3 regions of the Pseudarthrobacter sp. H2 genome follow, and region 1 is predicted to be linked to each of the others. Evidence: riboswitches for the same ligand, from Rfam matches in the RefSeq annotation. Region 1 holds a riboswitch; each other region holds the start of a gene.
The links. A riboswitch is a leader RNA that binds a small molecule or an ion and turns the genes downstream of it on or off. The one in region 1 is predicted to bind S-adenosylmethionine.
Positions count from the first base shown of each region.

Region 2: linked by a shared signal. The riboswitch ahead of ACQCSZ_RS12955 (bifunctional o-acetylhomoserine/o-acetylserine sulfhydrylase) and the one ahead of ACQCSZ_RS10090 (ABC transporter substrate-binding protein) in region 1 are both predicted to bind S-adenosylmethionine.
Region 3: linked by a shared signal. The riboswitch ahead of ACQCSZ_RS18195 (cobalamin-independent methionine synthase II family protein) and the one ahead of ACQCSZ_RS10090 (ABC transporter substrate-binding protein) in region 1 are both predicted to bind S-adenosylmethionine.

Region 1 covers NZ_CP189594.1:2,116,824-2,129,627, reverse strand. The annotation lists gene ACQCSZ_RS10095 (ABC transporter permease) at 1-73, opposite strand, end outside; gene ACQCSZ_RS10090 (ABC transporter substrate-binding protein) at 80-1,744, opposite strand; SAM riboswitch class I at 1,840-1,929, opposite strand; gene ACQCSZ_RS10085 (hypothetical protein) at 2,182-2,556, shown strand; gene ACQCSZ_RS10080 (isopenicillin N synthase family dioxygenase) at 2,712-3,725, shown strand; gene ACQCSZ_RS10075 (hypothetical protein) at 3,838-3,969, shown strand; partial or broken gene ACQCSZ_RS10070 (aldehyde dehydrogenase family protein) at 3,959-4,147, opposite strand; gene ACQCSZ_RS10065 (APC family permease) at 4,405-5,907, opposite strand; gene ACQCSZ_RS10060 (aldehyde dehydrogenase family protein) at 6,125-7,534, opposite strand; gene ACQCSZ_RS10055 (helix-turn-helix domain-containing protein) at 7,699-8,661, opposite strand; gene ACQCSZ_RS10050 (TetR/AcrR family transcriptional regulator) at 8,838-9,449, opposite strand; gene ACQCSZ_RS10045 (primary-amine oxidase) at 9,592-11,508, shown strand; gene ACQCSZ_RS10040 (hypothetical protein) at 11,597-11,986, shown strand; gene ACQCSZ_RS10035 (hypothetical protein) at 12,035-12,256, opposite strand; gene ACQCSZ_RS10030 (hypothetical protein) at 12,428-12,804, shown strand, end outside.
Region 2 covers NZ_CP189594.1:2,734,004-2,739,477, reverse strand. The annotation lists gene ACQCSZ_RS12975 (dihydrolipoyl dehydrogenase family protein) at 66-1,466, opposite strand; gene ACQCSZ_RS12970 (histidine phosphatase family protein) at 1,556-2,236, opposite strand; gene ACQCSZ_RS12965 (CPBP family intramembrane glutamic endopeptidase) at 2,347-3,126, shown strand; gene ACQCSZ_RS12960 (VOC family protein) at 3,254-3,892, opposite strand; SAM riboswitch class IV at 4,046-4,161, shown strand; gene ACQCSZ_RS12955 (bifunctional o-acetylhomoserine/o-acetylserine sulfhydrylase) at 4,225-5,474, shown strand, end outside.
Region 3 covers NZ_CP189594.1:3,930,391-3,943,194, reverse strand. The annotation lists gene ACQCSZ_RS18240 (FAD-dependent oxidoreductase) at 1-720, shown strand, start outside; gene pyrE (orotate phosphoribosyltransferase) at 834-1,418, shown strand; gene ACQCSZ_RS18230 (thioesterase domain-containing protein) at 1,542-2,582, shown strand; gene ACQCSZ_RS18225 (HAD-IIA family hydrolase) at 2,611-3,465, opposite strand; gene ACQCSZ_RS18220 (TrmH family RNA methyltransferase) at 3,699-4,277, shown strand; gene ACQCSZ_RS18215 (hypothetical protein) at 4,450-5,382, shown strand; gene fbaA (class II fructose-bisphosphate aldolase) at 5,576-6,595, shown strand; gene ACQCSZ_RS18205 (DUF3151 domain-containing protein) at 6,598-7,026, shown strand; gene ACQCSZ_RS18200 (uracil-DNA glycosylase) at 7,119-7,748, opposite strand; gene ACQCSZ_RS18195 (cobalamin-independent methionine synthase II family protein) at 8,020-9,246, opposite strand; SAM riboswitch class I at 9,260-9,382, opposite strand; gene ACQCSZ_RS18190 (adenylosuccinate synthase) at 9,756-11,045, shown strand; gene ACQCSZ_RS18185 (hypothetical protein) at 11,340-11,843, shown strand; gene ACQCSZ_RS18180 (RNA polymerase sigma factor) at 11,931-12,479, shown strand; gene ACQCSZ_RS18175 (hypothetical protein) at 12,476-12,804, shown strand, end outside.

The sequences.
Region 1 (12,804 bases):
GGAAGACCAGCGTGTACGCCAGCCAGATGACGAGTAGTGCCTGCCCGAGGCGCCGCGCAAAGTAGAGGCCCATGGCGGGTTACTTACCGGTCTTCCAGGCACCCTGGAAGATGGGTGCCGTACCGGAGGTGAAGTCGACGTGCGCCTTGCCGTTTGCGCCGTAGACCTGGACTTCGTCCCAGAGGACCAGGCTCAGCGCTTCGTCAACCACGAGTTTGCGCTGTTCCTCGGCGACGAGCTCCTTGTGCTGCGCGTCGGTGGTGGCGGCACGTTCCTTGGCGAAGAGCTCATTGAGCTGCTGGTCGGAATTCAAGGTCTGCGTATTGGTGGCCGGGCCGAAGACCGGGCCCAGGCCGCCATAGGCGAACTGGCGGGTTCCGAAGAATTCCACGTTGGGTTCCTTCATCGCGGTGGCGAGGAAGGTGTTGTCGGCCGCACGGTTGATCAGCTTCACGCCGATCTTGCGCCACTGCTGCTCGATCAACTCGAATGCCGGCTTGATGACGACGGAGTTGTTTGATGAGGTGACAGTGACTTCAAGCTTTTGGCCGTTCTTGGCGCGGATGCCGTCGGCGCCCACGGCCCACCCGGCCTCCTCCAGCAGGCTCTTGGACTTCTCGGGGTTGTAGGCCAGTTCGGCGGAGAGGTCAACGAAGTCCGGTGCTTCGCGGTTCAGGATGGATCCGGCGAGTTCGTAGCTGTCGGAGAGCACCGTGTCCTTCAGGGTCTGCCGGTCGATTCCGAGCTGCAGTGCCTGGCGTACCTTCGCGTCGGCGAGCTTGCCGCTGCCGATGCGGACTGCCGCCATGTTGGACGTCAGGTCGATGCCCTTGGCCGGAAGGACCTGGTTGCCGCTGCCGGCAAGGGTGGTTTCGTCGGCCGGCTGCAGGCCGCGAACCAGGTCAACCTGTCCGGTCTGCACGGCCCCGGCGCGGTGTGCCACCTCCGGGAGGTACTTCACGACGACCTTATCCAGGTAGGCGGCTCCCTGGTTCGGGGCACCCGCCGGAGCCCAGGCGTAGTCCGCACGCTTGGCCAGGACGATTTCCTCATCGGCCTTCTCCGATTCGAAGGCGAAAGGACCCGAGCCCGAGATCTTCGCGATGGCTGACTGGCCGGCGTTGTCCAGTGCAAGCGTCGTCGGGGAGACGAGTCCGGCGGTGACGGAGGAGGTGGCCCGCAGGAAGTTGGCGTCGGGGGAGGACAGCGTCACCTCCACCTGGTCCCCGCCGATGACCTGGGAGGACTTGTAGGCGGAGAAATCAACGTTCGGCTGGATCTTGGCGCTCTCGACGCCCTTCCCGAGCGCGTCGAGGTTCGCCTGGACGGCCTTGGCGTCCAGGGGTGTTCCGTCGCTGAAGCTCACGCCGGGGCGGATGGTGAAGGTGAACTTGGTCTGGTCCTCACTCGCGGTGAACTTGCTGGCGATCCAAGGGACGAGTTCGCCCTTCCGGGCGTCGAAATAGGTCAGCCGGTCAAGCACGCTGTTCAGGACGTTGGCCTTCTCGTAGAAGCGCGCCGCCTGGGTCTGGAAGTTGTTGATCGGGGTGACTTCCGCGAAGACGAACGTTCCGCCCTGCACCGGATTCCCCTCCGGGCCGGCCTGCGATGCCGAGGTGCCGCCAGCGGTGCCGCCGCAGGCGCTCAGCGCCAGGGCCGCCACACCCATCAGGGTCAGCAGGCGCAGGGGACGGCGTTTGGTCTTCGCACTCGTCGGGGGCGTGGGTGCTGCGTTGGTATCCATCGCGGATCCTCTCGGTCATGACCGAGGAACTCCAGGACCATAAGGTGCGTCCGACACGGCACGGGCCGGGTCGGTTGACCTTGGGATCTTGGCAATCTCCATCGGTCCTGGCATTAGCACCGTGCCCCGAAGGGTGGTTGCTACGGCGTCATCGAGCCAGGTCTCTCAGCCGATCTGGATGGTGTTAATTCGTGGTTACGGGTGTTTCTGGTTTTGTCGGTCGGTAGCGTCCCGGACAAACCCCACTTTGTTGCATAATCTTCGATTTCCCAATAATTACGACGCTTTCTGAAACAAATGATCACAAAGAGTCACATCGGCTGGACAGGGCCAGCCCGGCGGCCGACGTTCCACATTGCCCTGTCCAGCCACGGCAGGCGACGATAAAATTAGAGAGCGCCCGAACAGACGCATCAGTTCGTCGTGGGAAAGGCAGGATGATGACCGACAGCAGCAGCGTTGAAGAACCGGAGAAGAGAAGGCCGGAAGAACCCCAAGAACCCGTACTTCGCGGCCGATATGTCGAAGGCGACTACGGCAAGACCGGCAGGGATGGTGGCCGCCATGCCGACGACGAGGAAGGCCAGTACAGCGAAGGCGACTATGGCGCGGTCGGCAGCGAGGGCGAGCTCCCTGAGCCCCTGGGCGGGAAGGCCAAGGAAGCCGGCCGGTATGTGAAGGCCGACTACGGCGACGCGGGGGCGGTTCCAGGCCGTACCGCCGAGTCGGAAATCGGCCGGTACTCCGAGGGTGACTACGGCGCCGACGGAAAGGTCGATCCCGCCCGCAAGGCCCGTACCGACAAGCAATAACCGCACGTCCATCGGGAGCAGCGCTTCCACCGGATCGCCGGTCAGCCCAAATGTCTTATTTCGACACCTTTGTGTCCAACGCAGCAGACCTGTGCGTAACATTGAGGCTAGTTAAGGCTTCGGCTTGCCAATGGTACCGAAAAGGAATATAAACGTTGCCACTCGAAACATTGCCTGTGCTCGACTTCTCCCGTTTGAATGCCGGCCCGGAAGAGGCGTCCTTATTCCGTGACGAGTTGCGTAACGCCATGCATGAGGTCGGTTTCTTCTACCTGGCCGGCCATGGGGTCCCGCCGGAACTGACGGACGCCATGCTGGACATCTCCCGCCGCTTCTTCGAGTTGCCCGAGGACCAGAAGCTCGCGGTCGAGAACGTCCACAGCCGGCAGTTCCGCGGCTACACCAGGGTCGGCGGCGAACTCACGGACGGCGCTGTGGACTGGCGTGAGCAGATCGACATCGGCGTCGAGCGTGACGCTGTGGAGCCGGGGCCCGGCGTCGCGGACTACTGGCGCCTCGAGGGGCCCAACCTGTGGCCGGAAGCGCTGCCGGAGATGCGGAAGATTGTCTCCGAGTGGACCGAACGGCTGAGCGCCATCTCGCTCGCCCTCCTGCGGGCCGTGGCGGTCTCGCTTGGCGCGCCCGAGGACACCTTCGACGCCGCTTTCGCCGACCGCGCGTTCCCTCTGCTGAAGGTGGTGCGGTATCCGGGGGAGTCCGACCCGGAGCCCAAGCAGGGTGTCGGCTCCCACCGCGACGGCGGGGTACTGACGTTGCTGCTGGTGGAGCCCGGGAAGGGCGGTCTCCAGGTCGACTACCAGGGGAAGTGGATCGACGCGCCGCAGGTCCCCGGAACGTTCGTGGTCAACATCGGCGAGATGCTCGAACTGGCGACGAACGGCTACCTGAAGGCGACCCTGCACCGCGTGATCTCGCCCCTTCGCGGCACCGACCGGGTCTCGCTGCCGTTCTTCTACAATCCGGCGCTGGACGCGACCATGCCGCAGCTCGCGGTGAGCCCGGAGTTTCAAGCCAAGGCCCGCGGCCTGTCCGTGGACCCGACGAACAGCCCGATCCTGGAGACCTACGGCGACAACGCCCTCCGCTACCGGCTGCGGGCCCATCCGAACGTCGTCGCGGTCCACCACGCTGACCTGGTGAAGGGCTGACTGCTTTCCGCTGCGGATTGCCGCCGGAGGACCCGCAGACCGGCTACCTGGCCGGGGATCTGCTCGCGGCGCGCACCCTCGGGGGTACGTCTCGGTCACGCCGGAACTGACGGTGGAAGGGTCCAGGAACGTCTACGCCGTGGGCGACATCGCAGCCATTGACGCGAACAAGGCCGGCATCGCAGGCAGCCAGGCAAAGATCGCCGCCGCCAATATCCCCAGCTCCCGGCACCTCAGCCGTTGATCACCTGCGGCACCCCCAGGGATTTCAGCCCGTCGACGCCGAATTCCACCCCGTATCAGGACTGCTTGGTTCCGCCGAACGGGATCATGGGGTGGACGGCCCCGTGGGCGTTGATCCAGACCGTCCCGGCCTCGATCCGGGCCGCGACCCTGCGGGCTTCCGCCGGGTCCGCTGACCAGTCGGGTTTCGTGGGTTGCATTGCGGCGTTTTGGGCCTGCGTGCCGCCAAATGTTTTTACGGGGCCGTTCCCGAAGCCGTGGTCCGGGTGGCCAGGCCATCCAGGGCACGGTGGAGGAGCACAGCTTTGATGACGACACCAATATCGTGTTCACCAGCGACCACGTCAACGGATGGAGCTGATGCTTGAAACAATTGCCCTGTGCGGCCCGGCAGAAGCCGGGCCGCCCAGGGCAATTGTGAAGGGGGTCCATCCCGTCAGGCGGACGTGTCCGGCGCGCCGCCAAACCCGATGCCCCGGTAGATGTCCGGGCGGTCCCTCTTCAGCCACAGGCCCCAGAACAGCCCGGCAATGCCGGGCACCACCACCAGCGCCGGCAGGATCCAGGAAAGCGGGGAGAAGCCGTCCGAGCCGATCAGGACATTGAAATTGACTACGATCAGCACGAACACCGTGCCGAGCGTCAGCGCGGCCAGGGCGGGCGCAATGACCCGGGTCCACAATGAATACCCGGCTGCGTGCTTGCGGAAGTAGCCGATGACGGCCACCGAGATCAGGACCAGGAGCAGCACCAGGCCGAAGGCCGCCGTGTTGGTCAGCCACGTGAAGAAAGTCAGGACCGGGTACATCTCGCCCAACTCGGAGCCGATGCCGGCAATGGCAAACACGGCCAGCATGGCCAGGGCCAGCACGGACTGGGTCAGCGAGCCGGCAACCGGGGCGTGCCGGGCGTTGACGCGGGCAAAGCCGCGCGGCAGCACGCTTTCACGGCCCAGCGAGAACACGTACCGGGCCACCGCATTGTGGAAGGCGATCAGGGCGGCCAGCAGGCTGGTGATGAACAGGAGCTGCGCAACGTCGGAGACGATCACGGCGCCGTGGCCGGCGAGGAAGACGAACGGCAGGTCCGGACCAAACTCCTGGGACTTCGCCACAATCTGGCTCGGGCCCGTGCCGACGGTCATGGCCCAGCCGGAGAAGGCGTAGAAAAGTGAGATGACGCCGACGGCGATGTACGTTGCCCGCGCGATGGACCTGGTGGGATCCTTGGCCTCCTCGCTGTAGATGGCGGCGGACTCAAAGCCCATGAACGCCGCCATGCTAAAGGCCAGGGCTGCGCCCACGCCGGCCGTGAACAAGTTCGACGGCGCCAGTCCGGCGCCGCTGACACCCTCCGGACTGACGGCAAAAGAGACAACGTCGAAAACGATGACCGCCAGGAATTCCAGCCCCACGAGGACGCCGATGATCTTCGCCGACAGGTCGACCTTGTTGATCCCCAGCCAGCCGACAATCACGAAGCCCACCAGCGCGGTCAGCCACCACGGGACGTCGAGCCCAAGCTTGCCGTTGACAAAGGACGCCGACGCAAAGCCGAAGAGACCGTAGATTCCGATCTGCATCGCGTTGTAGGAAATCAACGCCACCCACGCGGCGCCCACCCCCGTGGCACGGCCGAGCCCCTGGGCGATGTAGGCGTAAAACGCACCGGCATTGCGGATGTGCGCACTCATGGCCGCGTAGCCGACGGCGAACAGCGCCAGGCAGACCCCGAGCACGATGAACGACAGCGGGATGCCGACGTTTCCGGTCACGGCGAAGTTGCTGGGGATGCCGCCGGCCACCACCGTCAACGGGGCGGAGGCGGCGATGATCATGAAGACCAAGGCGGGCACGCCGAGCGTGCGCTTGCTCAGGCCGTTGTTGCTCCCGTTGCCGGCTGCGGTGCCGGTGGACGGAAGGGTTTGTTCGTGTGACATTAAAAACCTCCATTGGGAGAATAAAGATGTCTTGAGTGTGTCAGTGCTCACAGCATTTAGCTTGTTGTTCGCGGCACCGCCATTGACTACCAGTGCAGGACTTCCCTGGGGACCAGGTCCGGCAAGGTTGTCCCAAATGCAGGGGGAGCCGTTGCCACACGTGTGGCAACGGCCCCCGTCTTTGCTTGCCCCGCCTGGGCTTGCCCCGTGGGAGCCCTCAGCCGTTGATGACCTGGGGCACGCCGAGGGCCTTGAGGCCTTCGACTCCGAATTCGAGCCCGTAGCCGGACTGCTTGACCCCGCCGAACGGAATGCGGGGGTCCACGCCGCCGTGGGAGTTGATCCAGACGGTGCCGGCCTGGATGCGTGCCGCCACGCTGCGGGCCAGGTCCTTGTCGGAGGACCAGACGGAGGCGCCGAGCCCGACGTCGAGGCCGTTGGCCATGGCGACCGCCTCGTCGACGGTGCTGTACCGGATGATGGGCAGGGCCGGGCCGAACTGTTCCTCCGCCACGAGCGGGTTGTCATTGTCGATGTCCGCCACGAGCGTGGCGGGGTAGAAGTAGCCGGGCTGCCCCGCCTCCGGGTTCCCGCCCACCAGCACCCGCGCACCGGAGTCCTTGGCCGCGTCCACGAGCCGGGACACGATGTCGAACTGCTGCTTGTTCTGCAGCGGGCCCAGCACGTTGGCCTCGTCCAGGCCCACGCCCATGGGCATGGCGGCGGCGACGGCGGTGAGGGCCTTGCAGACGTCGCCGTAGATGTCCTCGTGGACATAGAGCCGCTTCAGGGCCGCGCAGGTCTGTCCGGTGTTGATGAACGCACCCCAGAACAGGTCCTCGGCGATGGCCGTGGGCTCGGCATCGGGGAGCACGATCCCGGCGTCGTTGCCGCCGAGCTCAAGGGTCAGGCGCTTGACGGTACCGGCCGAGGACTTGATGATGGCCTTCCCCGTTGCCGTGGATCCGGTGAACATGATCTTGCCGATCGCGGGATGTTCGGCCAGACGGGCGCCGACCTCCCGGCCGCCGCAGACCACCGAGAGCAGGCCCTCGGGAAGTTCCTGGTTCAGCACCTGGACCAGGGCAAGGACGCTGAGGGGGGTGTATTCGGACGGCTTGACGACCACGGCATTGCCCATGCGCAGGGCCGGGGCGATCTGCCAGATGGTGATCATCATGGGCCAGTTCCACGGGCCGATCGCGCCGACGACGCCGATGGGCCGGTAGTGGATTTCGGCATGCGTCGCGCCGTCGTCGACCACGGTCTCCGCGGCCAGCTCGGTGGCGGCGGTGGCGCGCAGCCAGGCGGCGCAGGCGCCGACCTCGAAGCGGGCGTTGGGGCCGTTGAGCGGCTTCCCCTGCTCGCGGGAGAGCAGCCGGGCGAGCTCCTCAGCAGAGCGGTCGACGGCGTCGGCCGCCTTGAGCAGGGCCGCACTCCGCCCCTCATGACCGAGGGCCGCCCATGCCGGCTGGGCGGCGGTGGCGGCAGCGATGGCACGCTCCAGATCCCCAAGATCGTGAACCGGCGCCTCGCCCACCGCTTCCCCCGTGGCGGGGTCGAATATGGTCCGGGTTTCGCCGGCGACCGGTGTGATCGCCGTGAGAAGGTCAGTGAACGTTTCCATGAAAACTCCGCTTCGAGTCGGTAGGTGCAAAGCCAGTGGGGCAATGTTGTGATTCTTTGATGCCTCAAGTTTCATTGACCGCCAGCGCCCCGTCTTGTCATTAAGCGAAGGCCTGTTGACCGAAGGCGAACAACCACTGCTGCGGTGCGCCGGGCTGTTCAGGCTCAGGCGGGGCGGCGATATGTGCTGGGGGGCTCGCCGAAGGCGGAGCGGAAAATGCGGCTGAAGTGCGCCGCGTCCACGAGGCCCCACCGGGCGGCGATGGCACTGACCGGGCGGTGCGCCAGCAGGGGGTCCCGCAGCTCGCGCCGGCAATTCTCCAGCCGCCGCGTGCGGATCCAGTGGGCCACCGTGGTTCCTGCCTCCTGGAAGACATTGTGCAGGTGCCGCGTGGAGATGAAGTGCGCGGCCGCGATGCTTGCCGGGGACAACTCGGGGTCGGCCAGGTTTGCCTCGATGAAACGGCGGATTCCGCCCAGGAGTTCCTCGTGCGGGCGCTCGGGGCCGTCCTGGGCCTGGTCCAGCTCCGCGGCCAACATGGTGCTCAGCAGGTCCACGGTGTTGTGGGCCAGCCGGTGCCCGCTGGGGCCGGAGAGCGCGTCGAGATTTTCCGCCAGCTGGGTCATGAAGGGGCTGACCATCCGCCCGAGCCCCTTGTCGGCGGCCATCCGCGTGGCCGTCAGCCGGCCCACTGAACCGGCCGGCAGGTCAAGGGCGTCGTGGGGGAACATCAGCACCAGCGTGCGGCAATCGGACTCGAAGGCCAGCGTGTAGGGGCGGCTGGTGTCATACACGGCAAGGTCGCCTGGCTGCAGCACGGCCTCGCGGTTGTCCTGCACCAGGAGCCCGGTGCCGGCCAGCTGCAGGTTGAGCTTGAAATACGGACGGTCCGACCGGGCGATGAGCGATGGCGTACGGTGCACGCTGTGGCCGGTGGCCGTGACCTCGACGATGGACAGCTCGTCCAGGAGCCGGGAGCGCAGCCGGCCGTGAAATTGTCCGGGGTTGCTGGAGCGCACATGCAACGGCACGAAGGATTCGGAAATGAGATCGTGCCACGCGGAGAAGGAATGGGCGACGGCGGTTTGGACGGCGTCGGCGGTTTCGCGTGCGGCGGTGACGGGTATTCGAGGTCCCTTAGTGGTGCAGGCCGGTGTCGGCGGGAGTCTGCTGGCCGCCGTCGGATGCCCTGCGCCGCGGTGGCGCGAAGGGCGGGGCTGTGGCGGACAACACTTTCCACAACTGTAGCGGCCCATGTGCCGGCTGTCACTTATTTTCAACCGCTGGCGAATAAAATGAAGGGTCAGGACCGGGCACCTTGCGCGGCTGGGTTCAGGAGCAGCAGGTAGGCGTCAAGCTGGTCGCTCAATTGGGCAGGCAAATGTTCCCCGGGAGACATGGCGGCGACGATCTGGGCCCCCAGGAGCATGCTCATCAGCTGGTTGACGATGTCATCATCCTGCGTTGGGACCGTGACTTCGCCCCGGTCCCGCGCCCGGCGCAGATGTCCCTCCAGGGCGGAGCGCCACTGCTTCATTGAGGTCTCATGCAGCTCGGCCTTGACGGGGTCGGTGAGGGCCTTCTGCCAAAAAGGGATGACGATGCGGGCCTCGTTGATGCGGTCCTCGTCCAGCGGCAGCACCTCCTGGCAAAAGGCGCGCAGCGCCTCCATTCCCACCTTGCCGGCCGAGGTGTCGGCGATGCGTTGGTTTGTCCGGTTGAAGACGTGCCCGAACGCAAAGGTGATGAGGTGGTCCTTCGTGGGGAAGTAGGGTTTCAGGGCACCATTGGCAAAGCCGGCCTCCGTGGCGATCTCGCGCATGGTGGCGCCCTCAATCCCATGCCGGGCAATGATGCGCCACGTGGCATCCACCAGCTCAAGGCGGCGCTGGTCGTGGTTGACAATCTTTGGCACTCAAACTCTCCAAACGGGCCGCACGGGCCAGGCGATAGGGCCGGCCCCTTGTGATGCATCTTACGTGCCGGTATTATCTACAAGCATAGAATAATAAACTGGGCTGCCGGGCCGCGGCCGCCCACCCACGGAAAGAGTTGCCATGACAGCCGCCATCGACGTCGACACCGCCGCCCATTCGCTGGCCTCCGCCACAGAAATTACCGAGGTTCGGGACATCCTGCGGGCCGCCGGGCTGCTGGGGGAGTCTGCCCGCATCGCCTACCTGGGCCTGCTGGACCCGCCCCGCGGACAGGAGGAAGCGCCGGTGAACCGCCGCTTCCGCGTGTTCCTGCACGACGTGGCCGGTGCGGCCCCCAAGGACGCGGTGGTTTCGGTGACCAACGGCACCGTGGAAACCGCCGTCGAGCTGGACACTGCCATCACCGGCGAACTGCCGGTCCTGGAGGAGGAGTTCGAGGTGGTGGAGTCGATACTCGCAACCCACCCCGAATGGCTCAAGGCGCTCGCGGCCCGCAACCTGGATGTCGCCAAGGTCCGCGTCGCGCCCCTGTCCGCAGGCGTCTTTGACTACCCGGAGGAAAAGGGCCGCCGGATCCTGCGGGGACTCGCGTTCGTGCAGGAGTTCCCGGAGGACAGTGCCTGGGCGCACCCCGTGGACGGGCTTGTGGCCTACGTGGATGTGGTCGCCAGGACGGTGACGCAGGTGCTGGACACCGGCGCCGTTCCGGTCCCCGCCGAACACGGCAATTACACGGATCCCGAGCTGACCGGGCCGCTGCGGACCACGCAGAAGCCCATCAGCATCACCCAGCCGGAGGGGCCCAGTTTCACCGTCTCCCACGGAAACCACGTCGAGTGGGAGAAGTGGAGCGTCGACGTCGGATTCGACGTCCGCGAAGGCGTCGTGCTGCACAACATTGCCTTCCAGGACGGCGACCGGCTGCGGCCGATCATCAACCGTGCGTCCATCGCAGAGATGGTGGTTCCCTATGGGGATCCGTCGCCGATCCGGTCCTGGCAGAACTACTTCGACACCGGCGAGTACCTCGTGGGGGCGTACGCCAACTCGCTGGAACTCGGCTGCGACTGCCTGGGCGACATCACGTACCTGAGCCCGGTCATCAGCGACGCCTTCGGCAATCCCCGCGAAATCCGCAACGGCATCTGCATGCACGAGGAGGACTGGGGCATCCTGGCCAAGCACACCGATCTCTGGTCCGGGATCAGCTACACCCGCCGGAACCGCCGGCTGGTGATCTCCTTCTTCACCACCATCGGCAACTACGACTACGGCTTCTACTGGTACCTCTACCTCGACGGCACCGTCGAGTTCGAGGCCAAGGCCACCGGCGTCGTGTTCACCAGCGCCTTCCCCGACGGCGGCTCGGCGAACATCTCCCAGCTGGCTCCCGGCCTCGGCGCGCCCTACCACCAGCACCTCTTCAGCGCCCGGCTGGACATGGCGATCGACGGGTTCACCAACCGCGTCGAGGAGGAGGACGTGGTCCGCCAGGCCATGGGCGAAGGCAACGAACGCGGCAACGCGTTCTCCCGGAAACGCACCGTCCTGGCCCGGGAGTCCGACGGTGTCCGCGAGGCTGACGCCCGCAGCGGGCGGACCTGGGTGATCTCCAACCCGGAGTCCAGGAACCGCCTCGGCGAGCCCGTGGCCTACAAGCTCCACGCCGAAGGGCAGCCCACGCTGCTGGCAGACCCGGAGTCCTCCATCGCCCGGAGGGCTGCCTTCGCCACGAAGGACCTGTGGGTCACCCGCTTTGCCGACGACGAGCGCTACCCCACGGGCGACTTCGTGAACCAGCATCCAGGGGGAGCCGGGCTGCCGGCGTACGTGGCGCAGGACCGCGACATCGACGGGCAGGACATCGTTCTCTGGCACACCTTCGGCCTGACCCACTTCCCGCGGCCCGAGGACTGGCCCATCATGCCCGTGGACACCGTGGGATTCAAGCTGCGCCCGGAAGGGTTCTTTGACCGCAGCCCCGTGCTGGACGTGCCGGCCTCGGCCAAGGCCGCCGGCGGCCACTGCCATGCATAGCTGAGCGCACGTGAAGACGATCCCGGCACGGGCAACGGCACGGGCAAGGGCCCGGGTCCGGGCGGCCGGCCCCGTCCTCCACTCCCGGATGTGCGCCGCCGTGACCGCCGCGTCGTGTGCGGCGCACCTGTGGCTGGCCGCGGGGAACCACCATGTGCCCGGGCTGGGTGTGTTGATGCTCGCCATGGTGGCAGTGTGCCTGCCCTGTTCCCTGCACATCTGGCGGCACCCCCGCGCCAGCGCGGTCCATAAGGTCATGGCCTCGGCCCTGGCAATGGCTGTCCTGCACGCCTTCCTGCTGCTGTCGGCAGGGCCGTCCGGTCACAGCCATGGAACATCCGCCCGGGCTGCCGCCGGAAGTGCAACGTCCGCTGCCGAAGCCTCGCTGGCGGTCATCGCCCTGGAAATCGCGACGGCGCTCCTCGCCGCGACGCTGCTGGCCCGGCTCCGCCGCCGGGGCGTTGTGGCCGGACGCTGACGGACGCTGACGGCGGCGGCGGCGATTCCGGGAAGCCGGCCGTCCGGGCTACCCCTTGCCTTCGCCGTCCCAGCTGACATGGACCCAGCGCTGCCCCTCGCCGTCCCAGGACTCCGAGTGTCCCAGCAGGGCAATGTCGTCAAAGGTGGCGTCGATCCCGTGCCGGTGCAGCGTGTCGCGCAGTTCCTCGGTGGCCTCCCGGACCGCCGCTGCGATGGCCTCCGGGGCATCGGAGGTAACGGGCCGGGACGCGTCATAGATTGCAGTCATGGATGCCATTCTTCACGCTTGGTCCGGTCCTGGGAACAGGCCGCGTGGCGGTCGCCTTAAGCGTGGCGGTCTCCTTAAGAAGGAACGGGGTCGCGGCATCCGGGTAGCAGGCGCATCATGAAGTGAAACGCCGCTGATCCGGTGTCAGCGGGGGGACGAGGAGTGACCGTCATGCATTTTTCCTTCGTGTCGATTCCCGCCGCAGGCCACGTTAATCCGACCCTGGCCGTAGTGTCCGAGCTGGTCCGCCGCGGCCACCGGGTCACCTATTTCACCGCCGCCGGCTTCGCGCCGCGGATCGAGGACGCCGGGGCGGCTTTCCGCGCCTCCGGGGAGGACTGGATGGCCTGGTTGCCGGTTCCGGGCACCGGCCAAACGGACAGAGGGCCGCAGCTGCTTCCGCTGATGCAGCGCGTGTTCGAGGACCTTCGGGGCAGCTTTCCGGCCCTGGTCGAACATCTCAGGGAGGACCCGCCCGACGCCGTCTGCTTCGATGCGATGACCCTCAGCGGCAGCATGGCGGCGGAGAAGATCGGTGTCCCTGCGAT
Region 2 (5,474 bases), 610 kb from region 1:
TGAAGGGCCGGGAATGTCCCGGAAACCGCGGGCCTGGTGCCGGGCCGTCCCGGCGGCCGCCGCCCTCAGTCCTCGAGGTAGGCGGGCGTGAACAGCAGGGTCAGGCCCTCGGCCATGGTCGGGTGGGTGAGGATGGCATCGCGCACGGCGGTGTATTCCAGCCCGGCCAGCATCGCCATCTGCACCACGGCAATGGTTTCGCTGGCTTCGGTGCCCAGCAGGGCCGCGCCGAGGATCTTGTTGGTGTCCCGGTCGATGACCGCCTTCCAGGCCCCTTCCAGATGCCCCACGGTCCGGGCCCGGGGAATGGCCGTGACCGGCATTTTTGCGATGCGGACGTTGTGGCCGGCGTCCCGGGCCTGCTGCTCGCCCAGGCCCACGCGGCCGAGTTCCGGGGTGGTGAACACACTGTACGGAATCAGCCGGCCGGCGGTGCTGCGCGGCTGCCCGGTGCCGGCCTTCGCCGCCAGGTTGGTCTGCAGCACGCGGTAGTCGTCGTAGGACGCGTGGGTGAACTGGGCGGTGCCGGCGGCGTCCCCGGCGGCCCACACGCCGTCGGCGGTGGTGTGAAGGTATTGGTCGACCCTGATGAAGCCCCGGTCGTCACGTTCCACGCCGGCAGCTTCGAGGTTTATGCCCTCGGTCATGGGCTTGCGGCCCACCGCCACCAGGATGTCATCGGCGGTCACGGTGTCACCGGAGGAGAGCGTGAGCGTGACGGTTCCGTCGGCGGCGCGGGCGATCGATTGTGCCCTGGCCCCCAGCCGCAGGGTGATGCCGGCGTCCGTGAAGTTCTGCTCGATGGCGGCGGCGATGTCCTTGTCCTCCCGGGCGAGCAGCTGGCCGCCGCCCTGGACGATGGTGACTTTTACGCCGATGGTGTTGAGCAGGTCCGCGAATTCGCAGCCGACGTACCCGCCGCCGAGGATGATGATGCTCTCCGGCAGGGATTCCAGCTCCAGCAGGGTGTTGCTGGTCTGCGCGCCGGACTCCGCCAGGCCGTCGATGGGCGGCAGCAGCGGTTCGGTGCCCAGGTTCAGCACGACGTCGGTGCCGCGCAGGGTGCGCACGCCGCCGTCGTTCAGGGTCACCTCCACCGTCCGGGGTCCGGTGAACTTCGCCTCGCCCTGGATGAAGTCCATGCCGGAGCCGGTGAAGGCGGAGAACTGGCCCTTCACCATGGTCTCCACGACGTCCTCCTTGCGGTGGCGCAGCAGTGTGAGGTCCATCCGCGGGTCCTCGGCCCCGGAAATGCCGAATTCTCCGGCCCGGCGGATCGTGTCCAGGACCCGGCCGCTGTTGATGAGGGTCTTGGTGGGGATGCACGCCACGTTGATGCAGGTGCCGCCGATCATCGAGCGTTCGATCATCGCGACGGTCCTGCCGGCCCTGGCCAGGTCCATCGCCAGGGTTTTCCCGGCCTTCCCTCCGCCGACGACGAGCAGGTCAACGTCCTCAATCTCCATGCGTTCCTCCTGTGGGCGATGCCTCCAATGTAACCGTCGGAGCCAGCGTACCCGCCGGGGCTGCGGGCCCGGTCGCGGCCGCCAACCTTTTAGAAGAACATCGGCGGGGCGTCCAGGACGGTCTCGTCCACGCGGCGGTCCTCCCACTGGCTGAAGGGCTTGTCGAGCTCGTACTTGCCGCGGGCGGTGCGCAGCAGGGTCCGGACCTCGGCGTTGTCGGGGTTGTTCAGGGACTCGAAATACTCCACGGACCAGTGGAACCAGCGCATGCAGAACAGCCGCATGGTCAGTCCGTGCGTCACAAACAGCGCGTTCGGGGCATAGCCGGGTTTGGACCAGTGCCGGTGCAGGGTCTCCATGAACGAGGAAATCCTGTCGTAGACATCGGAGCCGGACTCACCTTCGCGGAAGCGGTAGAAGAAGTGGCCGTAGGCGTTGCGGAGCTCCTTCTGGTCCTCGATGTCGTCGGCGATCTGGAAGTTGGCCCAGTCCTGTTCCCGCAGCCGCGGCTCTTCGATGACGCGCTCGACCAGGGGCCCCAGGTTGAGGGCCTCGAGGGTCTGGTAGGCCCGGAGGTACGGGGAGACATAGACGCACACCTGTCGCCCGTCCAGCTGCCGGCGGACCTGCTCGCCGGCCGCCGTGGCCTGTTCGACGCCGAGCGGAGTCAGGGGGATCCGGTAATCGGGCACCCGGTTGTAGATCGAGGTGTCGGCGTTGGCGGCGGACTGGCCATGCCGGATCATGATGATTTTCCCGGGCGCACTCATAAGCTCCAAGCATAGGGCCGGCCGGGGCGCCGGCCATGGAAGAGCCCGGGCGCCGGCCCCGGAAAAGCCGGGATCAGGCAACTACCGGCAAGTGCGGGCAAGATGGGAACATGTTGGTTCCCTCCCGCCGTCGGCTGCGGCTAGAAGTATGGATTGTGCTGGGGCTGTCGCTGGGGCAGTCGGCGGTGTACTCGGTGGTCCAGTTGCTGGACAAGCTGACCAAGGCGCCGCTGGCGCAGGGGACGTCCACGCTGAACCGCTCGCAGAGCAGCCGTGAGTACTTCGACCTCACGTACCAGCTGCTGGACATCATCTTCGCCCTGGTCCCGGTGGTCCTGGTGATTTATTTCCTCACCGAACACCGGGCGGGCCTGTCCGGAAGCAGCCGTCGCGGCGCCTCGGCGTTCCGGAAGCTGGGCCTGGATTTCGCCAGGCCCGGCAAGGACGTGCTGCAGGGGCTGGGGCTGGCCGCCCTGATCGGGATTCCGTCCCTGGGCCTGTACGCCGCCGGCCGCGCCCTCGGCATCACGACGGCGATCATCCCCAGCGCGCTGGACTCCTATTGGTGGACTGTCCCGGTGCTGGTCCTGTCCGCGGTGCGGCACGGGATCGTGGAGGAGGTGATCGTCGTGGGCTACCTGCTGGACCGGCTCGGCAAATTCGGCTGGAGCATGCCGGCGGCGATCTTCGTCAGTTCCATGCTGCGCGGCAGCTACCACCTGTACCAGGGCTTCGGGCCCTTCATCGGCAACGCGGTGATGGGAGTGGTCTTTGCCCTGGTCTACACGCGGACCCGGCGGGTGATGCCGCTGGTCATCGCGCACGCCGTCCTGGACACCGTGGCCTTCGTCGGATTCAGCCTCTTCGGGAAGGCGATCGGCCTGGGCTGAGGCGGCGGCCGGGGCGGCGGCTGGGAAGCGGGCCGCGAAGGAGGCATTAAAAAGAATTCGGCCGCCATCGGTGGGTGGCGTCAGTGGCACCCGCTGATGGCGGCCGAAGAGTTGGGCGGCGGGAGCGTCAGATGGTGACGGCTCCGGTTGCCGTTTCGAAGGTGACGGACAGGATGCCCGGCGTGCCGCGGGGGGCCAGCCAGTTCACGGCAACGTCTTCCAGCGGCTTCTCCACCGGCACGCCGAGCCACTCGGTGACGCGCTCTGCTGAGCCGGCGATCGTGAGGGCGGACATCTTGACGTTGCTCGGGTAGGCGTTGGACGGGTGAAGTTCCGGATCGCCCTCCCACTTGAGCATGTAGGGGACCTGCGGATCCGCAATGAGGCCCAGGATGCCGATCTGCTTCCAGACGAGCTCACGGCCGTCCGGGAACTTCCGGTTGCCGTTGACCGCGGCGCGGCCAAGGCGTTCCTCGAAGGGTGCCAGGTCGTCGACCTCGACACACCAGCCCATCCAGCCGCCGCCCGCTTCCGAGCGGGCGCGGACTGCCTGGCCAAAGGGGGCCTTGTCGGAAGCCGGATGGTTCAGGGCCTCCACGACCTCCAGATACTTGTGTCCCGCGAGCGGGATAATCATGTTGCGGGTCCCGAACCGGGGATGTACTCCGCCCTTCACGGCTTCGACGCCGAGGGCGGACGCAATTCGTTCGGTGGTGGCTGCCAAGCCATCGTGTTCACAGGCGTAAGAGACATGATCCATGCGCATGCCATCATCTTGGCACTTTGTGATGGGGCTCTCAGCTTAGGCGGTCCTAACCGTGGTGGGATGTCCTGCCGGGATTTGCTGGGGGAACCGCTGCGCCTTCATCTTCGTCATAAAGCTATCCAGCGCGGCTGGGGCGTTCCTAGACTGAAGCCAGGTCATGAGTGCCAGCGCACAGCCCCGGCTTGCTGGCCGGCAACCCTCGTATCGCGGTGGGGTGCCCCGGGTGAAGACCTGGCCGTCCGGCGCCCGCCGGAGGGCAAGCGCGGCGCCGCTGCCGTCCCGGGCGATGAGCCCAGGGCGGCCTGTGCCCGGTCCCCTGAGGAGCTGTTCCGATGTCCAACGCCTGGTCCTTCGAAACCCGCCAGATCCACGCCGGCCAGGAGCCGGACAGCGCCACCGGCGCGCGGTCACTGCCCATCTACCAGACGACGTCGTTCGTCTTCCCCAGCGCCGAGAGCGCCGCCAACCGCTTCGCGCTGGCCGAGCTTGCCCCCATCTACACCCGGATCGGGAACCCGACCCAGGACGCGGTGGAGCAGCGCGTGGCCAGCCTCGAAGGCGGCCTCGCCGCCCTGCTGCTCAGTTCCGGCCAGGCCGCGGAGACCTTCGCGATCCTCAACGTTGCCGAAGCCGGCGACCACATCGTGGCCAGCCCCAGCCTCTACGGCGGAACCTACAACCTGCTGGCCCACACGCTGAAGAAGTTCGGCATCTCGGTCACCTTCGTGGCGGACCCGGACAACCTGGAGCAGTGGCGCGACGCCGTCAAGCCCAACACCAAGCTGTTCTTCGGCGAGGTGGTGTCCAACCCGCGCCAGGATGTGCTGGACATCGAAGGCGTCTCGAAGGTGGCGCACGAGGCCGGCGTGCCGCTGATCGTGGACAACACGCTGTCCACCCCGTACCTGATCCGTCCGATCGAGTGGGGCGCGGACATCGTGGTGCACTCCGCCACCAAGTACCTCGGCGGCCACGGCGCCGCGATTGCCGGCGTGATCGTGGACTCCGGCAACTTCGACTTCGGCAAGGACCCGGAGCGGTTCCCCGGTTTCAACACCCCGGACCCCACCTACAACGGCCTGGTCTACGCCCGGGACCTCGGGGCGGACGGCGCCCTGGGCGCCAACCTCTCCTACATCCTCAAGGCCCGCGTCCAGCTGCTGCGCGACCTCGGCTCGGCCGTCTCCCCGTTCAACGCCTTCCTCATCGCCCAGGGCATCGAGACCCTGAGCCTGCGCGTGGAACGCCACGTCGCCAACGCCACCAGGGTGGCTGAGTGGCTGGAGGCGAGGGACGACGTCGAATCCGTCGCCTACGCGGGGCTGCCGTCCAGCCCCTGGTACGAGCGTGGCCGCAAGTACGGGCCCAAGGGCACCGGCGCGGTCGTGTCGTTCAACCTCGCCGGCGGAGCGGAGGCTGGCAAGCGCTTCGTTGATGCGCTCGAGCTGCACTCGCACGTGGCGAACATCGGCGACGTGCGCTCCCTGGTCATCCACCCGGCGTCGACCACCCACAGCCAGCTCACGGCGGAACAGCAGGCAGTGGCGGGCGTGACGCCGGGGCTCGTGCGGCTCTCGGTGGG
Region 3 (12,804 bases), 1.8 Mb from region 1:
GGACTGGCACCGAAGGAGTATCCCGTACCGTTCGACGCCTGGTGGTTCCGGCTGCCGCGGCACGCCTCCGAGCGCGGCGCGGTGGCAGGGATCGTGCCGGCGTTCGGGCGGGGCGAGGCGCTGGTGGCCCTGTTCCGCACCGACTATTTCCAGATGGGCTACCTCGCGCCGAAAGGTGCGGATGCCCGGATCCGGGCCGAGGGCATCGAAGGATTCCGACGCCGGATCGCGGGTTTGCGTCCGGACCTCGCCGACCGGGTGGACGCCATCGGCTCGCTGGAGGACCTGCACTGGCTCGACGTCCGGCTGGACCGGCTGCACCAATGGCACATCAACGGGCTGCTCTGCATCGGCGACGCCGCGCACGCCATGTCTCCCGCCGGCGGGGTGGGGATCAATCTCGCCATCCAGGACGCGGTGGCCGCCGCGGACTGCCTGGCCCCCGCGCTCCTGCGTGGCCGGGTGCCCCGCGCGGAACTGGCCAGGGTGCAACGACGGCGGCGGATGCCCACCGTCGTCGTCCAGACCGCCCAGCGGGTCATGCACCGCCTGCTGTTCGAACCGATCATGTCCGGAAAACGGTCCGGCGCCCCGGCGGTGCTGCTGTTCATCGCGCGGCGTATCCCGGGGGTGGGCCGGGTGGTTCCGCGGTTCATGGCCTTCGGGCCGCGGCCTGAACACGCGCCCGCCTTCGCCCGGCGCGCGCCGCAGCGTTCGTAACGCAGCAGCCGTAGTCCAGCGCTTGCGAGCAGGGGTCAGGATGCGCCGGCGGCCTTACCCTGAGCGGGGCGTGTCTGCATTCCCGCTCGCGTCCAGCCACTAAACTGGGTCCCATGACTGCCAACAGTGACCCTGCAGCCGACGCTGCTGCCGCCCGTGCCCGCCTGCTGGAACTGATCAAGGAACTGGCGGTCGTCCGGGGCAAGGTCATCCTTTCCAGCGGCGCGGAGGCCGACTACTACATCGACCTGCGCCGCATCACCCTGCATCATGAGGCGTCCAAGCTGGTCGGCCAGGTCATGCTCGCGCTGATGGACGACGCCGGGATCGACTTCGAGTGCGCCGGCGGACTCACCATGGGGGCAGACCCGGTGGGCACCGCCGTGATGCACGCCGCCGTCGACGCCGGACGCCCCGTGGACGCCTTTGTCGTGCGGAAGGCGCAGAAGTCCTACGGCATGGGCCGCCAGGTTGAGGGCCCCTCCGTCGAGGGCCGCAAGGTGCTGGTCCTGGAGGACACCTCCACCACGGGCGGTTCCGCGCTGACCGCTGTCGAGGGCGTCCGCAAGGCCGGCGGCAACGTGGTCGCCGTGGCCGTGATCGTGGACCGCGCCACCGGAGCCAAGGAAAAGATCGAAGCGGAGGCCGGCGTCCCCTACCTCTTCGCCTTCGGCAAGGACGAACTGGGCCTCGACTAAGCCGTTTCCGGCGGCCTGTGCGTTTGGGCAGGGATTTAGCAGCCCCGGCCGGGCGCCGGCGGCCCGGCGGCATGGCTGCGGGCGTGTTGCTGATCCGTGATCTGCAGTCGCTACGGTAGAGGTGTGCCGCACGAGACGGAAGCTGACGACCAGCGCGGGCCCGGGTCCGCCGAGGGCCGCCTGCTGCGGCGCGCCGTCGAACTCAAGAGGGTCTCGCGGCGGAGCTTCCTGATCGGGTCCGGGTCCGCTTCGTTGCTGGCGGCGGACATGATCTTCACCCGGAGGGTGCAGGCCGCGCGCCGGGTGAACAGGATCCTGGCGGTGCCGGACGACGTCGCCGAACGCTACTTCCCGAACGCCAGCTGGTTCCTGTTTCCCGGCTACAAGACGAGCTGGGAGGAAGCGCTGTGGATCCTGAACGCGCTCCGTGGTTCGCTGAACAAGCGGGGCCAGCTGGCCGCCGTCGGGTATTCCAACCTGGGTCTGGACATCGACAAGATCGTGATCGCCGTGATCGAGCATGTGCGCGCGCACAAGCTCAGCACGCTCTACTTCTACGGCCACAGCTTCGGCGGCATGGTGGCAACCCAGGTGGCCGCCCGGCTCCGTGAGCTGCACGGCGTGGAAGTGGCGTTCATCCTGCTCGACTCCAGCCCGTTCAGCAGATCCGACGTGCTGGACCAGAGCTGGTTCGAGGGCGTGGTGTTCCTCTACGAGAGCGGATTCCGCTTCCCCACCGTGCTGCGCGGCGGCTACGAACTCGGCGAACGGATGCTCCACAAGGACGAGCGCAGCTGGGGCCAGGTGTGGGACCAGACGCTGGAACAGCTGTCGCCGATCGCGCCCTCGAGCGTGCTGGTCCAGTCCGAATCCGCCTACATCTACCACTTTGACGCGAGCCGGTATGTGGGGAATCTCGGCGCAACCCGGATGGCGTTCATCGGCAACCCCAAGGACCGCACCGTGGACTACGAGACGGCCCGGGACTCCTGGCGGCTGACCTTCGCGGCGAACATGGCCTCCGACGGGCTGCGCACCGACGGGGCCCGGCCCGCCCATGCCAGCCCGGGGTGGAGCCCGTTCGTGTACCGGCCGATCATCGAGGAACTCATGGACGAGCTTGCTCCGCTGCCCTCCGGCGGCGGGAAGAAGACGGCGTTCTGAGCCGGCTGGACCGGGCTTTCTGGTGCCCCTAGATCTGGTTCTTCAGGTCCGCCACCGAGTCCAGGACCTGGTTGGGCCGGAACGGGTACGCGGCGATGTCCTCCCTGTGCGTGATGCCGCTGAGCACCAGCACCGTATGCAGTCCGGCTTCCATGCCGGCGATGATGTCCGTGTCCATCCGGTCGCCGATCATGGCCGTGGTCTCCGAATGCGCGTCGATCTGGTTCATCGCCGAGCGGAACATCATCGGGTTCGGCTTCCCCACGATGTAGGGCTCGCGTCCGGTCGCCTTGGTGATCAGCGCGGCGATGGCGCCGGTGGCCGGCATCGGACCGTCCTTGGAGGGGCCGGTGGCGTCCGGGTTGGTCGCGATGAAGCGTGCGCCGCCGAGGATCAGGCGGATGGCCATGGTGATGGCCTCAAAGGAGTAGGTGCGGGTTTCGCCGAGCACCACGAAGTCCGGGTCCTGGTCCGTGAGGATGAAGCCGGCCTCATGCAGCGCCGTCGTCAGCCCCGCCTCGCCGATCGTGTAGGCGCGGTTGCCCGTTTCCGAGCCCCGCACCTGGTCCTTGAGGAACTGGGCCGTGGCCAGCGCCGAGGTCCAGATGTTCTCCTCCGGGATTTCCAGGCCGGAGGACCGCAGCCGGGCCGCGAGGTCCCGGGGCGTGTAGATGGAGTTGTTGGTCAGGACCAGGAACCGCCGGGACGTGTCCACCCAGCGCCGGATGAGGTCCGCGGCGCCGGGGATGGGCTGGTTCTCGTGGACCAGCACGCCGTCCATATCGGTCAGCCAGCACTCGATGTCCTGGCCGCTGCGGTACACCGACGCCGATGAACGTACTTTGTCCGGCTCTGCTCTTTGGCCTGCCCGCTTGTCCGCCATGGTGCCCTCCGCCGTAATGTTCCGCCTGGTGCGTCCCAGTCTAGTGTTGAGGGGTGACTGAACCCGAGACCCCCAGCGATAACCCTGCCGGCGCCGCAATTTCCGGCACGGCCTCCGGCACGGAATTTTCCGGCACGGCCTCCGAGGAGGCCGGGGACACCGAACTTTCCGGCACGGCCGGGGGCGCCGCGGAACCCAAGGCGGAGGTCGGCGTCGGGCCCTGGGAAGGCGAACTGCCGCAGGGCGGCCACTGGGACCCGGAGCTCCTGGCGGACGGCGACCGGCGGAACGTGGTGGACCAGTACCGCTACTGGAAGCACGATGCGATTGTCGCGGACCTGGATTCGCGGCGCCACAACTTCCACATCGCCATCGAAAACTGGCAGCACGACCTCAACATCGGCACCGTCGTGCGCACCGCCAACGCGTTCCTGGCCAAGGAGGTGCACATCATCGGCCGACGCCGGTGGAACCGCCGCGGGGCCATGGTCACCGACCGCTACCAGCACATCCGCCACCACCCCACGGTCGAGGACTTCGTGACGTGGGCGCAGGGGGAGGGGCTGGCGATCATCGGGATCGACATCTTCCCGGACTCCGTCCCGCTGGAGACCTACGAACTGCCCAGGGACTGCGTGCTGGTGTTCGGGCAGGAGGGCCCGGGCCTGACGCCCGAGGTGCACGAGGCCGCGCTGGCCACGCTCTCGATCGAACAGTTCGGCTCCACCCGCTCCATCAACGCCGCCTCCGCCGCCGCGATCGCCATGCATGCCTGGATCCGCCGGCACGTGTTCGGCCAGGCCGTTTCCTAGCCGACTCCCGCGCGACCCCCCAGCCCGCCGCCATGCCAGCCCCCCCGCGCGAGATGGCATTTCGCGGCAGTCGCAACGCCCAACACTGCGGTGAAGTGCCATCTCGTTGCGCCGGAGCACACCAGCCTGTGGATAACCCTCCATGTGAGACCAGGATCGGTAAGAATTGGGGATGCACAGGGCTCCGCTTCCCGAACACCTGACCGCCGGTTCGTTCTCACTCCGGATGTCCGACAAAGCCGGCATCACCAGGACGCGCACGGCGGCCAAGGACCTCGCCACCGTTTCCCGCGGCGTCCGCATCCCGCTCGGATGTGAGGCCCAAGGTGGTGCGGCTTTGCGGGCCTACACGGAACTGGACGACTCATCGGCCCTGACCCACATATCCGCTGCCCGTGTCTGGCGGACTGCGCTTTCGTGGCGGCTCGAGGATGACTGGCGCATCCACCTGTCCCGCCGGCCCGGATTCAGCATGCCGCGCAGGGTCAACGTGGTGGGTCACCTGTTGACCTTCCGTCCCGGCGAGCTTGTGGAGTACGACGGCGTCCGGCTCACCTCGCCCGCCCGCACGTGGCTGGACTTGGCGTCCATGGCCGGTGTGGACGAACTCGTCATAGCCGGAGACTCCCTGGTGTGCTCCCACGGCCCCGAGTTCCCCGCGCCACGCGAACCCCTGTGTACGGTGGCGGAGTTGCAGGACATGGTGGCCAAGCATCCCGGAGTCAGGGGAGTGCGGGTGGCCAGGGCGGCGTTGGAGCTCATCCGAGTGGGCGCCGACTCCCCGCCCGAAACGTCGATGCGCCTGGCCTTGGTCCGGGCAGGCCTGCCCGAGCCGGAGCTGAACCATGTGCTGTGGGGCGTGCATGGTGCCCCGGTCTTGTGGCCTGATGCGGCCTATCTGGAGTGGCGCATCTCGATCCAGTACGACGGAGCCGGCCATGGCGGTCCCGGGCAGTACCTCAGGGATATCCGCCGCGAATCAGCGACACGAGAGTACGGCTGGTTTGAGGTGCGCGTGTCCAAAGACGACCTCGCAGGCGACCGGCCCGCCGTCGTGCGTAAAGTCCGGGCCGCGCTGGAAAGCCGAGGCTGGCGCGCGAGATGACACTTCGAGGCAGTGTCGGCGCGCACCACTGCCGCGAACTGCCACCTCGGCGGGCGCAGTGAGCTTAAGTGTTACCGGCCCGCGTGACCGGAAACACTGCCCCGCGGCGGGGAATGGCTAGGATGGTTCGTAGCCGACGAGGTTCACCCAGGCTCAACCCAGCCCGCCGACGAAATTCACCATAGGAGTCAGCATGCCCATTGCCACCCCCGAGATCTACTCCGAAATGATCGACCGCGCGAAGACGGGCGGCTTCGCCTTCCCGGCCGTCAACGTCACCTCCTCCCAGACCCTCAACGCAGCCCTCCGCGGCTTCGCCGAGGCCGAGTCCGACGGCATCGTCCAGGTCTCCACCGGCGGCGCCGCCTATTGGTCCGGCGCCTCCACCAAGGACATGGTCGCCGGCTCCCTGGGCTTCGCCGCGTTCGCCCGCGAAGTCGCCAAGAACTACGGCGTGAACATCGCCCTGCACACGGACCACTGCCCCAAGGACAAGCTCGAGGGCTTCGTCCTGCCGCTGCTCGCCGCCTCCGAGGCCGAGGTCAAGGCCGGCCGGAACCCGCTGTTCAACTCGCACATGTGGGACGGCTCCGCCGAGACCCTGCCGGATAACCTGCGGATCGCCCGTGAACTGCTGGCCCGCACCGCGGCCGCCAGGATGATCCTCGAGGTCGAGATCGGCACCGTCGGCGGCGAGGAGGACGGCGTCGAGCACGAGATCAACGAGAAGCTCTACACCACCGTCGAGGACGCCCTGGCCACCATCGACGCCCTCGGCGCCGGCGAAAACGGCCGCTACATCACCGCGCTGACCTTCGGCAACGTGCACGGCGTCTACAAGCCCGGCGGCGTCAAGCTCCGCCCGGAGATCCTCAAGGACATCCAGGAGCAGGTGGGCGCCAAGATCGGCAAGGCCAACCCGTTCGACCTCGTCTTCCACGGCGGCTCCGGATCCTCCGAGAAGGAGATCGCCGACGCCGTCTCCTACGGCGTGATCAAGATGAACATCGACACCGACACCCAGTACGCCTACACGCGCCCGGTGGTGGACCACATGCTCCGGAACTACGACGGCGTGCTGAAGATCGACGGCGAGGTCGGGAACAAGAAGCTCTACGATCCCCGCGTCTGGGGCGCCTCCGCCGAGGCAGGCCTGGCAGCCCGCGTCGTCGAGGCAGCGCAGCAGCTCGGCTCCACCGGCAAGACGTTCTGAGCATGTCCGACGACTTCCGCAAGAACCTGATGGGCCCCGAGCCCACGCTCCTGCCTGCCGAGACCGACGTCCACGCGGAGCTGGACGCGGGCCAGGAAGCCCTGGACCTGGTCGAGAAGCACCCGACGTCCTCGCTGCTCTGGGCCATCCTGGCCGAGGAGGCCTGGAGCGAGGGCCGGACCATCGATTCCTACGCCTACTCACGCGTCGGCTACCACCGCGGCCTGGATTCGCTGCGCCGCAACGGCTGGCGCGGCGTCGGGCCGATCCCGTGGGAGCACGAACCGAACCGCGGCTTCCTGCGCGCCCTGTACTCGCTGGGGCGTGCCTCCGCCGCGATCGGCGAGGCCGAGGAGCCGGAGCGCATCGAAAAGTTCCTCAAGGACTCCGATCCCGCCGCCAAGGCGGCCATCGAGGCCGAGAAGCGCTGACCGGTCCGGACACAGCAACGCGGGGTCACTTTGCGCCCATTCCACCGTGGTGGATGGGCGCGAAGTGACCCCGCGTTGGGGTTTAAAGCTAGCTAGGCCTTCGCGAGGCCGGTGCGGGCCATGGCGTCCGCGTAGGCGGTGTGCATGTCCTCGAGGTACTGCTCCTGGCGGGCCGGGGTGCCGGCGAAGGCGCGGCCGCTGAGCGAGCGGACCTTGTAGGTCTTCAGGCCGCGGCGCCAGATCATGGGGACCTCGGTCTTGAGCAGCAGTTGGGCGAGGCGGTTGGCCTCGGTGCCGTGGGCGACGATCACGGAGGCGCGGGGCACGAGGGCGAGGAACTTCAGCAGCGGCTTGAGGCCGGCGGAAATCTGGTCCGGCGTGAACTTGCCGTTGGGCTCGCCCGGCACGTACCAGGGGTGGACGTTCCACGGCATGATGTATTCCGGGCGCAGGCCCAGTTTCCACTGGACGCCCAGCATCCGGGTGGCCGCTTCCTCGTCGCCGGCGGTGATGAAGCCGGACTCGTCCTCGGTGCCGATGTTGGAGAAGAGGCTGATGATGCGGCACTCGTCGACGTCATGCATCGGATCAACGTAGGGTACATTGGTGCCAGCTTTGTTGCCCCGCAGCGTGTCGCAGAGTTCGTTGACGGCCGCGACGCTAGGTTCGTAGCGGCGGCTCAGGAGCTGTTCGCGGAAATTTTCAGTGGCCAAGGCTGTCATATATTGCTGCTTCCCGGGATTGGTGACGCTGCCAGACCGGACGGGGGCACGGCAAACGCAGGGCGCGGAGAGTCCGGTGTGGATTGAAAATGTGGTGTGGACCGATTCCGAGTCGATCCTTATCAGTCTATCAAGCCCTGGGAAATGCCGGACCGGCCGCAGGCCGCAGGAGGCCGCAGCAGGCCGCCGCAGCGGGCGCCGGCGGCGTCCGGCAGCCGCCGTGGTGCCCGCGCGGGACCCCGCGCCGGCACCGCCGCCGCAGCTCAGCCGGCTACCAGAGCCGCTTGCTGGCGCGGCGTGCGCCCTCACCGAGCGCCTCGAGCTTAGCGAAGGCAATCTGCGGATGCACCCTGCCGCCGAGGCCGCAGTCTGTGGAAGCAATCACATTTTCCCGCCCGACAAGATCCGCGAAACGCACGATCCGGTCCGCCACGAGGTCCGGGTGCTCCACCACGTTGGTGGCGTGCGAGACGACGCCGGGGATGATGACCTTGCCCTCGGGGAGCCTGGTGTCCTCCCAGACCCGCCATTCGTGTTCGTGGCGGACGTTGGCGGCCTCGAAGGAGTAGGCGCCGGCGTCGATCTGCATCACGGATCCGATGATGTCCGCGAACGGGATGTCGGTGGTGTGCGGGCCGTGCCAGGAGCCCCAGCAGACATGCAAGCGGATCTGCTCCTGCGGGAGGCCGCGCAGGGCCCAGTTGGTGGCCTCGACCCGGAGCTGGATGAACTTGAGGTAGTTCGCCAGGCTGGGCTCGGGGTTGATCTGGTCCCAGCTCTCGGCCAGCGAGGGGTCGTCGAGCTGGACCGTCAGGCCGGCGTCGATGATCGCCTTGTACTCCTCGCGCATCGCGTCGGCGCAGGCGTAGAGGAGTTCCTCGTCGGTCTTGTAGTACTCGTTGGCGACGCGGGCGCAGGAACCCGGGGACAGGGACGCCACAAAGCCCTCGGCCAGGCCCGCTGCGGCCAGGCCGGTCTTCAGGTTGGCGATGTCCGAGCCGACGAGGTCCTGGCCCGTATACGTCAGCGGGCCGGCGATCTTGGGCTGGCTCACGCTCTTGCGGTGGGCCAGGATCCCGGAGGACGGATCGTTGTAGGCCGCATTGAATTGCTGCCGGTCCCGGCGGTCCGGGAAGGAGGTCAGGACGATGTTGCCGGGGCTGGAGCGGTGCACCCCGGCGTCGGCCCAGCGGTCCACGTCGGTCGGTTCCAGGCCGCCGAGCCGGGAGAAGGAGTAGTTCCACCAGGCCCCGTAGTCCACGGAACTGGACATCGTGTGGCCATACTCGCCGTCGTTGGGGATATCGATGCCCAGGTCCTTCTGGCGCTGGACGACGTCCACCACCGAGCCTTCCAGCAGCGCCAGGAATTCCGGCGTGATGCCCCCGGCTTCCTTGGCCTCGTTGGCGGCGATCAGTTCCGGGGTGCGGGGCAACGAGCCGGCGTGGGTGACGCGGATGTGGTCTGTGTTTTGAGGGTTGTGAGGGTCTTGGGGCATGGGGACAGTTTCCTTTCCATCGGTCCTGGCGGTAGCACCTTTGCCGGGCGGAATCCCGTGGTGTCGGGGATTCCGTGTCCGGGCAGGGTTGCTGCGGCGTCAACGGGCCAGGTCCCTCGGCCGCTCGGGATGGTCCCACCCAGTTAATTCCAGGGGCGGGGGACTGGCAAATCCGCCGGGCATTGTGTCGCGGCAAGGCGGCCGGGGGCGGCCCGGCCTGCCTCACCCGGTACATCCCCGGCGGCGCCATGGCCTTCAGGCCGGGCCGGGGCCGCCTGGACCCGCCCGCGGACCCGCCCGCGCGGGGCAGCTCCCGGTGCGATGCGGGTCACCGCGATCGGCTAAACTTGGGTGGTAAGAGCCCCGGAACTCTGGCGTTGATGGGTAAGAGCACAGCGTGAAGATTCGGGGCGTTCTCATGAACGGTGCTGGGCTCCGGCGAACCACCCTGGTGAATCAGGCAGGGTGGTCTCCACGGGATTCGGCCCGAACGAATGGGGGAGGATCCCATGCCAGCAATCGTGATCGTCGGAGCCCAATGGGGCGACGAAGGCAAAGGTAAAGCCACTGACCTGCTCGGCCACCGCGTCGACTACGTCGTCAAGCCCAACGGCGGCAACAACGCCGGGCACACCGTCGTCGTAGGCGGTGAAAAGTATGAGCTCAAGCTCCTTCCTGCCGGCATCCTGAGCCCCAACGCGGTCCCGATCATCGGCAACGGCTGCGTGGTGAACCTGGAGGCACTGTTCGAGGAGATCGACGGACTGGAAGCCCGCGGCGCTGACACCTCCAAGCTGCGCATCTCCGCCAACGCCCACCTCGTGGCGCCCTACCACCAGGTCCTGGACAAGGTGACCGAGCGTTTCCTCGGCAGCCGCGCCATCGGCACCACCGGCCGCGGGATCGGCCCGGCCTACATGGACAAGGTGGCCCGCCTCGGCATCCGCGTCCAGGACGTCTTCGACGCGTCCATCCTGCGCCAGAAGGTCGAAGGCTCGCTGCGGCAGAAGAACGAACTCCTGGTCAAGGTCTACAACCGCCGCGACATCGAGGTGGACGAGATCGTGGAGTACTTCCTGTCCTTCGCCGAACGCCTCCGCCCGCTGGTGATCGACAGCACCTTCGTCCTGAACACGGCGCTGGACGAGGGCAAGGTGGTGCTGATGGAGGGCGGCCAGGCAACGTTCCTGGACGTGGACCACGGCACCTACCCGTTCGTGACTTCCTCGAACCCCACCGCGGGCGGCGCCTCCGTCGGCTCGGGCATCGGCCCCACCCGGATCTCCCGCTCCATCGGCATCATCAAGGCGTACACCACCCGGGTGGGCGCAGGTCCCTTCCCCACGGAACTGTTCGACGAGATGGGGATGTACCTGCAGAAGACCGGCGGCGAGTTCGGCGTGAACACCGGCCGTCCGCGCCGCTGCGGCTGGTACGACGCCGTGCTGGCCCGCCACGCGTCCCGCGTCAACGGCTTCACGGACTACTTCGTCACCAAGCTGGACGTGCTCACGGGCATCGAGCAGATCCCGGTCTGCGTGGCCTACGACGTTGACGGCGTCCGGCACGACGAGATGCCCATGACCCAGACCGAGTTCCACCACGCCAAGCCGATCTTCGAGTACTTCGACGGCTGGACCGAGGACATCACCGGCGCGCGCACCCTCGCGGACCTCCCGGAGAACGCCCGGAACTACGTGCTGGCGCTGGAGAAGCTCTCCGGCACCCGATTCTCGGCCATCGGCGTCGGCCCGGACCGCGACCAGACCATCGTCATCAACGATTTGATCCTTGACTGACGGTCTGACAAGCAACTGACGTCCGACGGCGGCGGGTCACCTGGAAAGGTGGCCCGCCGCCGTCGTGGTTAAGCCGGAGTGGGGCCCGCCAGTGAGACCGTCCAGAAAAAGAAAAAAGAAAATTCCGATCGGTGCGTAACCTTTTCGGGGTTCCCCAGCGATTACTCCTTTGTAAGCGCCGCCGGAGACTGGCCCCCACCAGGCATCCGGCCGGCCTTCCACCGTAAGTGCCGGCCGGCGCCTTGCCCCCATGAGGCGCCGGCCGGCCTTCACCCAACCGAAGGATGTATCCCTGTGATGAAGAGTGTTAGCAAGACCACCAAGATTGCCATCGGTGCCGCCATTCTGGCAGTCGGAGGATTTTCCGGTATCGGACTGGCCAACGCGGCCCAGGTGTCCAACACCCAGTCCGGCACGCAGCAGGCTGAAGTGACCCACGCTACGCCCGCCACCCCTGCCGTTCCTGCCGTTCCGGCCACCCCCAAACTTCCCGCGAAGCCGGCTGCCCCGGCCGTGCCCGCAGCCCCCGCCGTGCCGGCCACCCCCGCCGTTGACGGCTCCGCTAAGGCCGACGCCGGCGTGGAGGGTACCAAAGGTGCCGCCGAGGGCTCCATCGACGCTGGCAAGGACGGTGCCGACGTCCAGGGCAGCGCCACTGCCAAGGGTGTAGCCGGCGAGGCTCACGCCAACGCTGACGTCCACGCAGCCGTCCCGGCCGTCCCGGGCGCCCATGGCGTGCCGGCTGTTCCCGCCGTTCCGGCCACCCCGTCGGCCGAGCTGCCCAAGCTCGACAAGTAAGGACCGAACGCCTCCCACGGAGGCGCCGGGGGTGCGGCCGCTAGACTTGCCGGGGCCGCACCCCAGCAGTAACGGAAGGACAACCTCTTGGCAGAACAGCTGAGCGATGACGAATTGTCAGCCGCTTTAGCTGGCGAGCCGTCAGGCTTCAGCGCTGTCTACACGGTCATTTCCCCCGCGGTGCTCGGCTACTTCCGGGCCCGCGGAGTGGACGACGCCGAGGCGCTCACCCAGGACGTCTTCGTGGATGTCCTGCCGAAACTGGCCAACGTCACCGGCGGCCACGCCGGCCTGCGGACCTTCATCTTCTCCGTCGCCCACGCCAGGCTGGTCGACCACCGGCGCCGGGCCGAACGCACGCCGTACCTGGCCGAATACGATCCCCGGGACGACGCGCGGCATTCCGCTTCCGCCGAGGACGAGGCCCTCGGCTCCCTCGGCGGGATCTCCGGCACCCTCGCCAAGCTCAATGAGGAGCAACGGGAGGTCCTGGTCCTGCGGATCGTCGCCGACCTCTCCATCGAACAGGTAGCCGGCATCATGGACAAGACGCCCGGTGCCATCAAGCAGCTTCAGCGACGCGGGCTCAGCGCCCTGCGCGAACTCGTCACCGAAAAGGACCACGCAGCATCATGACCGGCACACGCGACCCCCAGCAGGATGGCAGCATCCAGGCGATGCTCCGCGATTCCGGCCTCGAAGCGTCCACGGAGCTCCGCAGCTCACTTGAAGAGTTGCGGGCCCTGGTCCCCGGCCGTGCCCCGGCGCCCCGGGCCGACCTGGCGGCGCTGCTGGCCGCCGGTGCCCACGTCACCGGTGCCCACGGTGCCGCGGCCCCGACGACGGCGGCGATGCCCGCCGTCGTGTCCCCGCTGGCTCCTGCGGACGGCACTTTGCCGGCGGGAGTCACGAGCCTGGCAGACCGCCGCCGGGGCCGGAAACGCCGCCTGGCGATAGTGGG